DNA from 2 places in the Lelliottia sp. JS-SCA-14 genome. Region 1 is predicted to be linked to the other one. Evidence: predicted binding sites of a transcription regulator. Region 1 holds the regulator's gene; the other holds the start of a gene.
What was found. Region 1 encodes sigma-54, which starts transcription at its own class of promoters, with help from an activator protein. Its sites were predicted from a motif close to GTTGGCACANNTTTCGCTNT; they were not measured.
Positions count from the first base shown of each region.

Region 1 (5,352 bases):
CAAAAAACGTATTCTGACGGTCTATCTGAATATCGCCGAATTTGGTGATGGGGTGTTTGGTGTCGAAGCGGCAGCTCAGCGCTATTTCCACAAACCTGCCAGCCGCCTGACGATCGCTGAGGCCGCGCTGCTGGCCGCCGTACTGCCGAACCCGATCCGCTACAGGGCGGATGCCCCGTCAGGGTACGTCCGCAATCGTCAGGCATGGATTATGCGCCAGATGCGACAGCTGGGCGGGGAAGGGTTTATGACCGGGAATAAATTGTACTAGATGAGGACTTAGTCCTCATCAAATCCAGCGTTGAACAGCGCCACGACCGCAGCCAGGGCTTCCACTTCCTGCGGGCCGGTCGCTTCCACTTCGATCTGACGTCCTTTTGCTGAATCCAGCATCAGCAGCGCAATCACGCTGTTGGCTTCTGCCTCTGTGCCTTCGTCGTTACGCAGCAGCACTTCGGCATCAAACCCTTGCATCAGTTCAAACAGCTTCATAGCCGGGCGGGCGTGCATGCCCAGCTTGTTGGTGATTTCAACAGTATGTTTTACGGTCATGTTTTACGTTTTTCCAGCGTGCGATGACGAGACTGAACGTTTTTACCGCGTGAGCGGAAATAATCGGCCAGCTGTTCGGCAATATACACCGAACGATGTTTACCGCCGGTACAACCAATTGCGACCGTCAGGTAGCTGCGGTTGTTGGTTTCCAGCATAGGTAACCATAGCTCAAGGTAGCTTCGCGTCTGGTAGATAAAATTGTGAACTTCTGTGTGCCGGTCAAGGAACGCCGCCACCGGCTTGTCCAGACCGGTCATTGGACGCAGTTTCGGATCCCAGTGCGGGTTCGGCAGGAAGCGCACGTCGAAGACATAATCCGCATCGATGGGAATGCCGTGTTTGAAACCAAAGGACTCGAACACCATCGTCAGCTCACGCTCGCGTTTGCCCAGCAGACGGGTACGCAGCATCTCTGCCAGTTCGTGAACGGACATCTCGGAGGTATCGACGATCAGATCCGCGCGGGAACGCAGAGGCTCCAGCAGATCGCTCTCTTCGTCGATGGCGCTCTCAAGCGACAGATTCTTGCTGGACAGCGGGTGCAGACGGCGGGTGTCGCTGTAGCGACGGATCAGCGTGTTACGGTCAGCGTCCAGGAACAGCAGCTGAGGTGTGAAGTTCTCCGGCAGGCTGTTCATTGCCTGCTCGAAGATTTCCGGGGATTCCGGCATGTTACGCACGTCGATACTGACGGCGGCAGAGATTTGCCGGTCCGCGAGTGTCCGCGCCAGGTCAGGCAGCAGCACCACCGGAAGGTTGTCGACGCAGTAAAATCCCATATCTTCAAGGGCGCGCAAGGCCACGGATTTCCCCGAGCCTGAACGACCGCTGACGATCATCAGCACCATGTTCCGTTTCTCCTCACGACTGCAGATGTGAAGGCCATCTCCTGGTTACGCATCATCCTGATTGCCTTCCGCTTCGGTGATAATTTGGTACAGCTCTTCATCACTTTGGGCTGCGCGCAGACGGCGGCAAATGGTTTTATCCGCCAGACGTTTTGCCACCAGCGAAAGCGTATGCAGATGGGTTTTCGTCTGGTCAGCGGGCACCAGGAGAGCGAAAAGCAAATCCACCGGCTGGTTATCAATCGCATCAAAAGCGATCGGCGTTTCAAGCTGCACAAAAACGCCGACGGCGCGTAGTGTGTCTTCTTCCAGTTTGCCATGTGGAATGGCAATGCCATTGCCGATGCCGGTACTGCCCATTTTTTCACGGGTCAGAATGGCCTCGAACACCACCTGAGGTGGCAGGCTTAACTGTTTAGCGGCCAGTTCACTGATGATTTCCAGAGCGCGTTTTTTGCTCTGGCAGTGAACGCCACTGCGGGTACATTCCTGGTTAAGGACATGACTCAATTGAAGCGAGGAATCGTTGTTCATCATAATTTCACCTAAGCGCTAACTGTACAAATGGCCTGTTGTGTTTCACAACAGGCCGCCCTGCACCCGTTAACTGCCCGGACAATTAGTGTTGTTTCAGTTTATCTTTATGTTTATTAAGCTGTCGTGCCAGCTTGTCAATCAAGCCGTCGATAGCCGCATACATGTCTTGCCCTTCCGCACTGGCATGGATTTCGCCCCCGTTGATATGCAGGGTTGCGTCCGAGATATGAGTCACTTTCTCCACTTTTAACACAATGTAGACCTGGTTGATCCTCTCGAAATACTGCTCCAGCTTGGCGAATTTGGTATTCACAAAATCGCGCAGGGCTTCAGTGATCTCGACGTTGTGTCCTGTGATGTTGAGCTGCATAGTGTCTTCCTTATCGGTTGTGTCAAACCAGTTGTTTACGCTGGTTAGACGGCGGAATGGATAAAGACTCTCGATACTTCGCAACAGTACGACGTGCCACCATAATACCCTGATCGGACAGCATGGTGGTTAACTTACTGTCACTCAGTGGCTTCGCGGGGTTTTCCGCGGCGATCAACTTCTTCACCAGAGCACGAATGGCCGTCGACGAGGCTTCGCCGCCGCCCTCGGTATTCACATGGCTGGAGAAGAAATACTTAAGCTCAAAAATACCGCGCGGGCTGTGCAGATACTTCTGCGTAGTCACGCGCGAAATGGTCGATTCGTGCATCTCGACGGCCTGGGCGATATCCGCCAGCACCATCGGTTTCATAAACTCTTCGCCCTGATCGAAAAACGCCTGCTGCTGCTCGACAATACAGCGACTGACCCGGAGCAAGGTATCATTTCGGCTCTCGAGGCTTTTGATCAGCCATCGCGCTTCCTGAAGATTGCTGCGGATGTATTGATTGTCGGAATCGTTGCGCACGCTGGTGCACATGGAGGCGTATTGCTGGTTGATCTGCAGGCGAGGAATGCTGTCGGAATTGAGTTCAACGGTCCAGCGGCCATTGTGTTTGCGCACCAGCACGTCAGGGATCACATACTCGGGTTCGCCGGTCTGGATCGACTGTCCGGGGCGCGGATCGAGGGACTGAATCAGATTCACCGCCTCTTTCAGCACATCTTCTTTCAGACGCGTGATGCGCATCAGGGAGCGGAAGTCGTGATTCGCCAGCAGATCTAAATGCTCGCTGATGATCAGCCGCGCTTCGTCGATCCACGGCGTCTCTTTGGCGAACTGGGAGAGCTGGATCAACAGACAATCGCGCAGATCTTTCGCTGCGACACCGACCGGATCAAAGCGCTGGATGCGCTTGAGCACCGCTTCGATCTCATCGAGATCGATATCGCCGTTGCCGACGCTCTCCAGAATATCTTCCAGCGAGACGGTCAAATAGCCGGTGTCATCCACGGCATCGACAATGGAGGTGGCAATCGCGCGATCGGTTTCGGTGAACGGCGTGAGCTCCACCTGCCACATCAGATAATCCTGCAGCGACTGGGTGGTTTCACCCTGATAGACGGGTAACTCGTCGTCCTGGTAGTCTGCACGCGTGCCGGAAGGCGTTCCGGCGGTGTAGATCTCATCCCAACTGGCATCGAGCGGGAGCTCGTCGGGCATCTCTTTTTGTTCGAGTGCGTCTGCCGTATCAAGGGATTCGGTGTCCTGCTTTTCCTGGGTATCTACCTCGTCATGAAGATCGGTTTGCTCCAGCAGTGGATTGCTATCCAGCGCTTGCTGGAGTTCCTGCTGAAGTTCTAACGTGGACAGCTGCAACAGACGGATCGCCTGTTGTAGCTGTGGCGTCATCGCCAGTTGCTGGCTGAGCCTTAATTGCAAACCTTGCTTCATGTTCAGAGCGTTTTTCCCCGCTTTGGCGTGACTTAACCTCTACCCTATCAGAGTCTGAAGTCTTCCCCAAGGTACACGCGCTTCACATGCTCGTCTTCGAGGATCTCAAGTGGCGTGCCGTGGGCGATTAAATGGCCCTGGCTGACGATATAAGCGCGTTCACAAACCGCCAGCGTTTCACGTACGTTGTGGTCAGTAATGAGCACACCGAGGCCGCTGTCGCGCAGATGTTCGATAATTCGCTTGATGTCGATGACGGAGATCGGGTCAACGCCCGCAAAAGGTTCATCCAGCAGGATAAATTTCGGATTCGCTGCAAGGGCGCGGGCGATTTCCACGCGGCGGCGTTCACCACCGGAGAGGGCCTGACCCAGACTGTCGCGCAGATGTTCGATGTGGAACTCTTCCATCAGCTCGTTGGCGCGATCCTGACGCTGTTCGGAGGTCAAATCATCACGGATTTGCAGGACCGCCATCAGGTTGTCGAAGACGCTCAGGCGGCGGAAAATCGACGCTTCCTGCGGCAGATAGCCAATCCCACGGCGCGCGCGGGCATGCAGCGGCAGCAGGCTGATGTCTTCATCATCAATGATGATGTTGCCCGCATCGCGCGGAACAATGCCGACGACCATGTAAAAAGTGGTGGTTTTGCCCGCACCGTTTGGGCCGAGCAGGCCCACGATTTCACCGGAGTTCACGGTCAGACTGACATCTTCCACGACGCGGCGGCCTTTATAGGCTTTGGCGAGGTTCTTTGCAGTTAATGTTGCCATAACGAATTAGTTACTCTTTTTCTGTGCCGGGGCCTGAGCTTTGTTCTTGTCCTGCAGCTGAGAAGGAACCAGAACGGTGGTGACGCGCTTACCTTTTTCGCTGAAAGCTTGCATTTTCTGCTCTTTCACGAGGTAAGTGATCTTATCGCCGGTGATGTTGCTATCCAGCTGTTCCAGATAGGCATTGCCGGTCAGGATGACGAGATCTTTCGCCAGCTCATAATGCATATGAGACGCGCGGCCTTTTACCGGCTTGCCGTTATCCTGCATCTGGTAGAAGGTGGCCGGATTGCCGTAGCCATCAATAATCTCTTTGCCCTGTTCGCCGCCCGGACGGGTGACAACCACTTTATCGGCGTTGATTTTGATCGTGCCCTGGGTCATGACCACGTTGCCGGTGAAGGTCACGACGTTACCCTGCATATCAAGCGACTGAGTGTCAGATTCGATATGAATCGGCTGCTCGGTGTCGCCCGTTACAGCAAGCGCGGGGAGGCTGGCGGCCAGCAGCGCGCTGGCAATGATAACTTTAAGGCTGAGTTTGTTTGTTTTGAATTTCATAGGAGGTTCTAACCTTTTCAATCAGCTCGGCGTTTTTGCTGCGTAAGTTCCCGCGCATTCTCAGACCGCTGGAATTAAATGTTGTGCCGTATAACGTCACCAGATCCTGCGACGTGACATCCTGGGTGACCAGGTTGATCTGGGCATTATCCGTAGTAATTTTGCGCAGTTGAGAATCTGGCGTCAGGGCGTTGACTTCAACATGACCATACAGATAAAGCATACGGTCATTCGTCAATTTTGCTCTGTCAG
Region 1 is NZ_CP141606.1:4,299,908-4,305,259, reverse strand. It holds gene mtgA (monofunctional biosynthetic peptidoglycan transglycosylase) at 1-271, shown strand, start outside; gene npr (PTS phosphocarrier protein NPr) at 280-552, opposite strand; gene rapZ (RNase adapter RapZ) at 549-1,403, opposite strand; gene ptsN (PTS IIA-like nitrogen regulatory protein PtsN) at 1,449-1,940, opposite strand; gene hpf (ribosome hibernation promoting factor) at 2,023-2,310, opposite strand; gene rpoN (RNA polymerase factor sigma-54) at 2,333-3,766, opposite strand; gene lptB (LPS export ABC transporter ATP-binding protein) at 3,814-4,539, opposite strand; gene lptA (lipopolysaccharide ABC transporter substrate-binding protein LptA) at 4,546-5,100, opposite strand; gene lptC (LPS export ABC transporter periplasmic protein LptC) at 5,069-5,352, opposite strand, start outside.

Region 2 (5,352 bases), 560 kb from region 1:
CGAGCACTTCGCTGCCGCTTTCAAAGGTGGTGCAGTTTAACCCTGCGCCCGTGAGCGCGCGTTCAAGCACCCAGCGGATGGAGCTATCATCATCGACTACCCAGACTATCCCTCGTTGCATCGTCGTCACCTTTATTTTTTAATTGGCAGGTAAACCGAAAACTCGGTATGACCCGGCCAACTGGTAAATTCAATTTTGCCGGAGTGTTGGTCGATCAAATTACGGGCGATGGATAATCCCAGCCCGGTCCCGCCTTCGCGGCCACTCACCATCGGATAAAACAGCGTGTCCTGAAGATGCGAGGGAATGCCTGGCCCGTTGTCTTCAACGTCGATACGAGCGGCGAGGCGATAGCGCACGCCATGCAGCGTTAACTGGAATGCGGTCCGCGTACGCAGAACGATCTGCCCGCCATCTGCGCCCAGGGCTTGCAGGGCGTTACGCACCACGTTCAGCAGAACCTGTTCAATCTGGTCGGGATCGTGCGGCAATTCCGGCAGACTTGGATCGTAATCGCGCACCAGCGTGACGTTCGCGGGTAACTCCATCGAGACCAGCTTCACCACGCGCTCAGCCACTTTGTGGATGCTTTCTGTCACGTGCATACCCGGCTGCTGAGGCCCCAGCAGACGGTCCACCAGATTGCGCAGGCGATCGGCCTGTTCAATGATGACGTTGGTGTATTCCGCAAGCGTAGGGTCGGGCAGAGCTTTGGTTAACAGCTGTGCTGCGCCACGCAGGCCACCAAGCGGGTTTTTAATCTCATGGGCAAGGCCACGCACCAGATCGCGTGCCGCGATTTGCTGAGCGTGCTGGAGCTGCTCCTGACTCAACCGACGCAGGTTATCCATCGGCGCCATTTCCAGCAGAATGAGCCCGTCCGGCAGACGCTGCGCCGTCAGCGAAAGAATATGCGAGCGCCCGTCGATCACCAGTGTCACTTCGTTGTCCGTGAACCCCTGGCCCGCCGCGAGACTTTCCTGCATCAGGGCAATATTCAGCGAAAAATAGCTCAACAGTTCGGGTAACGGCGTACCAAATAATTTACGCGAGCTTTGGGCGAGCAGCTGCTGCGCCGCAGGGTTGGCGTAATGCACCGCCAGCTCATCGTCGACCAGTAAGATACTGTTGATTAAAGAATTGAGGATCTGCCCAGCATCGGGCAGCGTGCCAGTTGCCATTAAGCAGTCTCCTGGAGTTGGGTGCACTAATTTAGTGCAGTATAGCTTTTTCGTTGTAAAAAGCGCGTGAGATCAGTTTGTTGGTGGAGAAAAAAGCCCATCCGGAGATGGGCTAAAAAGTTTCCACGGCAACAAAAAACGGCTTTCGATTTCCCGCGGAAAAGGTCGCGGGTCATCGTTAAAACTTAAACGCTGTAATACAGTTCGAACTCAACCGGGTGTGGCGTCATGCGCACACGGTCGTTCTCTTCGATACGCAGGGCGATGTAAGCATCGATAGCGTCGTCGGTGAACACACCGCCAGCCGTCAGGAACTCACGGTCAGCGTCGAGCGCATTGAGTGCTTCTTCCAGAGAACCGGCAACCTGTGGGATCTCTTTCGCTTCTTCTGGCGGCAGGTCGTACAGGTTTTTGTCCATCGCTTCGCCAGGGTGGATCTTGTTCTTAATACCGTCAAGACCCGCCATCAGCAGCGCTGCGAAGCACAGGTATGGGTTAGCCGCTGGGTCCGGGAAGCGCACTTCGATACGACGCGCTTTTGGAGACGCAACCACTGGGATACGGATAGAAGCAGAACGGTTACGGGCAGAGTAAGCCAGCATGACCGGTGCTTCGTAGCCTGGGACCAGACGCTTGTAGGAGTTGGTGGTTGGGTTCGCCAGGGCGTTAATCGCTTTAGCGTGCTTGATCACACCGCCGATGTAGAACAGCGCCTGCTCGGACAGACCCGCATATTTGTCGCCAGAGAACAGGTTAGTCCCGTTCTTGGACAGGGACATGTGGCAGTGCATACCGGAACCGTTATCGCCGAACATTGGTTTTGGCATAAAGGTTGCGGTTTTGCCGAAGCGGTGCGCCACGTTGTGAACCACATATTTGTAGATCTGAATCTCATCCGCTTTTTTGGTCATGGTGTTAAAGCGGGTGGCGATTTCGTTCTGACCCGCCGTCGCCACTTCGTGGTGATGCGCTTCAACAACCAGACCCATCTCTTCCATGATCAGACACATGGTAGAACGGATGTCCTGAGAAGAATCGACCGGAGGAACCGGGAAGTAACCGCCTTTCACGCCTGGACGGTGACCTTTGTTACCACCTTCGTATTTGGTGGAGGAGTTCCATGCGCCTTCGATATCGTCGATAGCCACGTGAGAACCGGAGATAGACGCACCAAAGCGGATGTCGTCGAACAGGAAGAACTCTGGCTCTGGCCCGAACAGCACGGTGTCCGCGATGCCGGTAGAACGCAGGTACTCTTCAGCGCGTTTAGCGATGGAGCGTGGGTCGCGGTCGTAGCCCTGCAGCGTGCCTGGCTCGAGGATGTCGCAACGGATAATCAGGGTAGACTCTTCGTAGAACGGGTCAATGAGCGCAGTGGTTGCGTCTGGCATCAGAACCATGTCGGATTCGTTGATACCTTTCCAGCCGCCGATTGAGGAGCCGTCAAACATTTTGCCTTCTTCGAAGAATTCGGCATTTACCTGGTGAGCAGGAATTGTGACGTGCTGTTCTTTACCTTTGGTATCTGTGAAGCGCAGATCAACAAACTTCACTTCGTGTTCGTTCAGCATCGTCAAAACGTGTTCAGCGGACATACTTAACTCTCCCGGATTGGTCATTGTCGTCGTGGTAACGAGGTCTTCAATTCTGTTTATGGCAGGCAGGGTTGCCATCTTTTTGCCGTATTTTTATAAAGCGAAATCTGTGCCAACTTTTAAATCACCCCAAAAAGGCGTTATCATGCACGTCATAGTGCAAATGAACTGCACCACGATAGTCATCTTGCACCAGTATAGTGCTTCAGTGTGAACACTGAGCACCATATTGGTGCAATTTTCGTTAAAGTGCGCTTTTTACGCTGCGTGAAAGCGGTCACAAAGCAACTCTGCGATACTTGTTTGCGGAGGATGTTTGTGATCCTGTTTAGTCCTGCGATTAATCCGTGTACAATAACGCGCTATTTCTAAATGCCTGAGGCAAAGTTGTGATCGAAAATCTGCGTAATATCGCCATCATCGCGCACGTTGACCATGGTAAAACTACCCTGGTTGACAAGCTGCTGCAGCAATCCGGTACCTTCAGTAATGAACGTGCTGAAGCCACCGAACGCGTGATGGACTCCAACGATTTGGAGAAAGAGCGTGGGATTACCATCCTCGCTAAAAACACCGCTATCAAATGGAATGACTACCGTATCAACATCGTTGATACCCCTGGGCACGCCGACTTCGGTGGTGAAGTTGAACGTGTAATGTCCATGGTAGACTCCGTTCTGCTGGTCGTTGACGCAATGGATGGCCCAATGCCGCAGACGCGCTTCGTAACCAAAAAGGCATTTGCCCATGGTTTGAAGCCAATCGTGGTTATCAACAAAGTTGACCGTCCTGGCGCGCGTCCTGACTGGGTTGTGGATCAGGTCTTCGACCTGTTCGTGAACCTGGACGCGAGCGACGAGCAGCTCGACTTCCCAATCATCTATGCATCAGCACTGATGGGTATCGCGGGTAACGATCACAATGAGATGGCGGAAGACATGACTCCGCTGTACCAGGCGATTGTTGACCACGTTAAAGCACCAAGCGTTGACCTCGATGGTCCGTTCCAGATGCAGATCTCCCAGCTGGACTACAACAACTACGTTGGCGTTATCGGCATCGGTCGTATCAAGCGCGGTAAAGTGAAGCCTAACCAGCAAGTCACTGTCATCGACAGCGAAGGTAAAACTCGTAACGGTAAAGTCGGTAAAGTACTGACTCACCTCGGTCTGGAGCGTATTGAATCCACCGAAGCCGAAGCGGGCGACATCATCGCGATCACCGGTCTGGGCGAGCTGAACATCTCCGACACTCTTTGCGATCCGCAAAACGTCGAAGCGCTGCCAGCCCTGTCTGTTGATGAACCAACCGTTACCATGTTCTTCAACGTCAACACCTCTCCGTTCTGTGGCAAAGAAGGTAAATACGTTACCTCTCGTCAGATCCTTGACCGCCTGAACAAAGAGCTGGTGCACAACGTGGCACTGCGTGTTGAAGAAACCGAAGATGCGGACGCGTTCCGTGTATCCGGTCGTGGCGAGCTGCACCTGTCTGTTCTTATCGAAAACATGCGTCGTGAAGGCTTCGAACTGGCTGTGTCCCGTCCGAAAGTTATCAACCGTATGATCGATGGCCGTATGCAAGAGCCGTTCGAGAACGTGACGCTGGATATCGAAGAACAGCACCAGGGTTCTGTGATGCAGGCAATGGGCGAGCGTAAGGGCGATGTCAAAGACATGATCCCTGACGGCAAAGGCCGTATTCGTCTGGATTACCTGATCCCGGCACGTGGCCTGATCGGCTTCCGTACCGAGTTCATGACCATGACCTCCGGTACTGGTCTGCTGTACTCCACCTTCAGCCACTACGATGACGTTAAACCGGGTGAAATCGGCCAGCGCCAGAACGGCGTGCTGATCTCTAACGGTCAGGGTAAAGCAGTTGCGTTCGCACTGTTCAGCCTGCAGGACCGCGGTAAGCTGTTCCTGGGTCACGGTGCAGAAGTTTACGAAGGCCAGATCATCGGTATTCACAGTCGTTCTAACGACCTGACTGTAAACTGCCTGACCGGTAAGAAACTGACCAACATGCGTGCTTCCGGTACTGACGAAGCCACCACGCTGGTTCCAGCACAGAAAATGTCTCTTGAGCAGGCTCTGGAATTTATCGATGACGACGAACTGGTAGAAGTTACCCCTACCTCCGTACGTATCCGTAAACGTCACCTGACTGAGAACGACCGTAAACGTGCGGGCCGTGGCAGCAAAGACTAATACGATACCTCTCTGAGGTGCGTAATGCGAAAAGCCGCTGATATTCAGCGGCTTTTTTTATGTCAGTATAAGGTCACAGTAGACGGTTTATTGTTTGCCGGGGCATCGGGTTGCGGTTCCGGCGGTTGTTTCCGTTTTCCTATCTCCTCAATAATAAACGCGAAGCGTTGCTCGTTGAGCTTATAAAACAGTCCCATGGTGATGGCGGCGATAATCGCCAGCCCGCACGGCCAAAGAAAAATCAGCTGACGCAGGCCAAGCAGGGTGCCTGCACTTTGTACCGCGTGCGGGATATAACCGATTTGCGTGAGCATAATCCCTGGTAAGAATCCGGCGAGCGCCGCCGAAATCTTGCGCGAAAA
Region 2 is NZ_CP141606.1:4,856,989-4,862,340, reverse strand. It holds gene glnG (nitrogen regulation protein NR(I)) at 1-121, opposite strand, end outside; gene glnL (nitrogen regulation protein NR(II)) at 133-1,182, opposite strand; gene glnA (glutamate--ammonia ligase) at 1,368-2,777, opposite strand; gene typA (ribosome-dependent GTPase TypA) at 3,167-4,990, shown strand; gene U9O48_RS22675 (MFS transporter) at 5,053-5,352, opposite strand, start outside.
Region 2: a site for sigma-54 is predicted at 2,875-2,894, ahead of glnA (glutamate--ammonia ligase). Genes of this name have one in related genera too.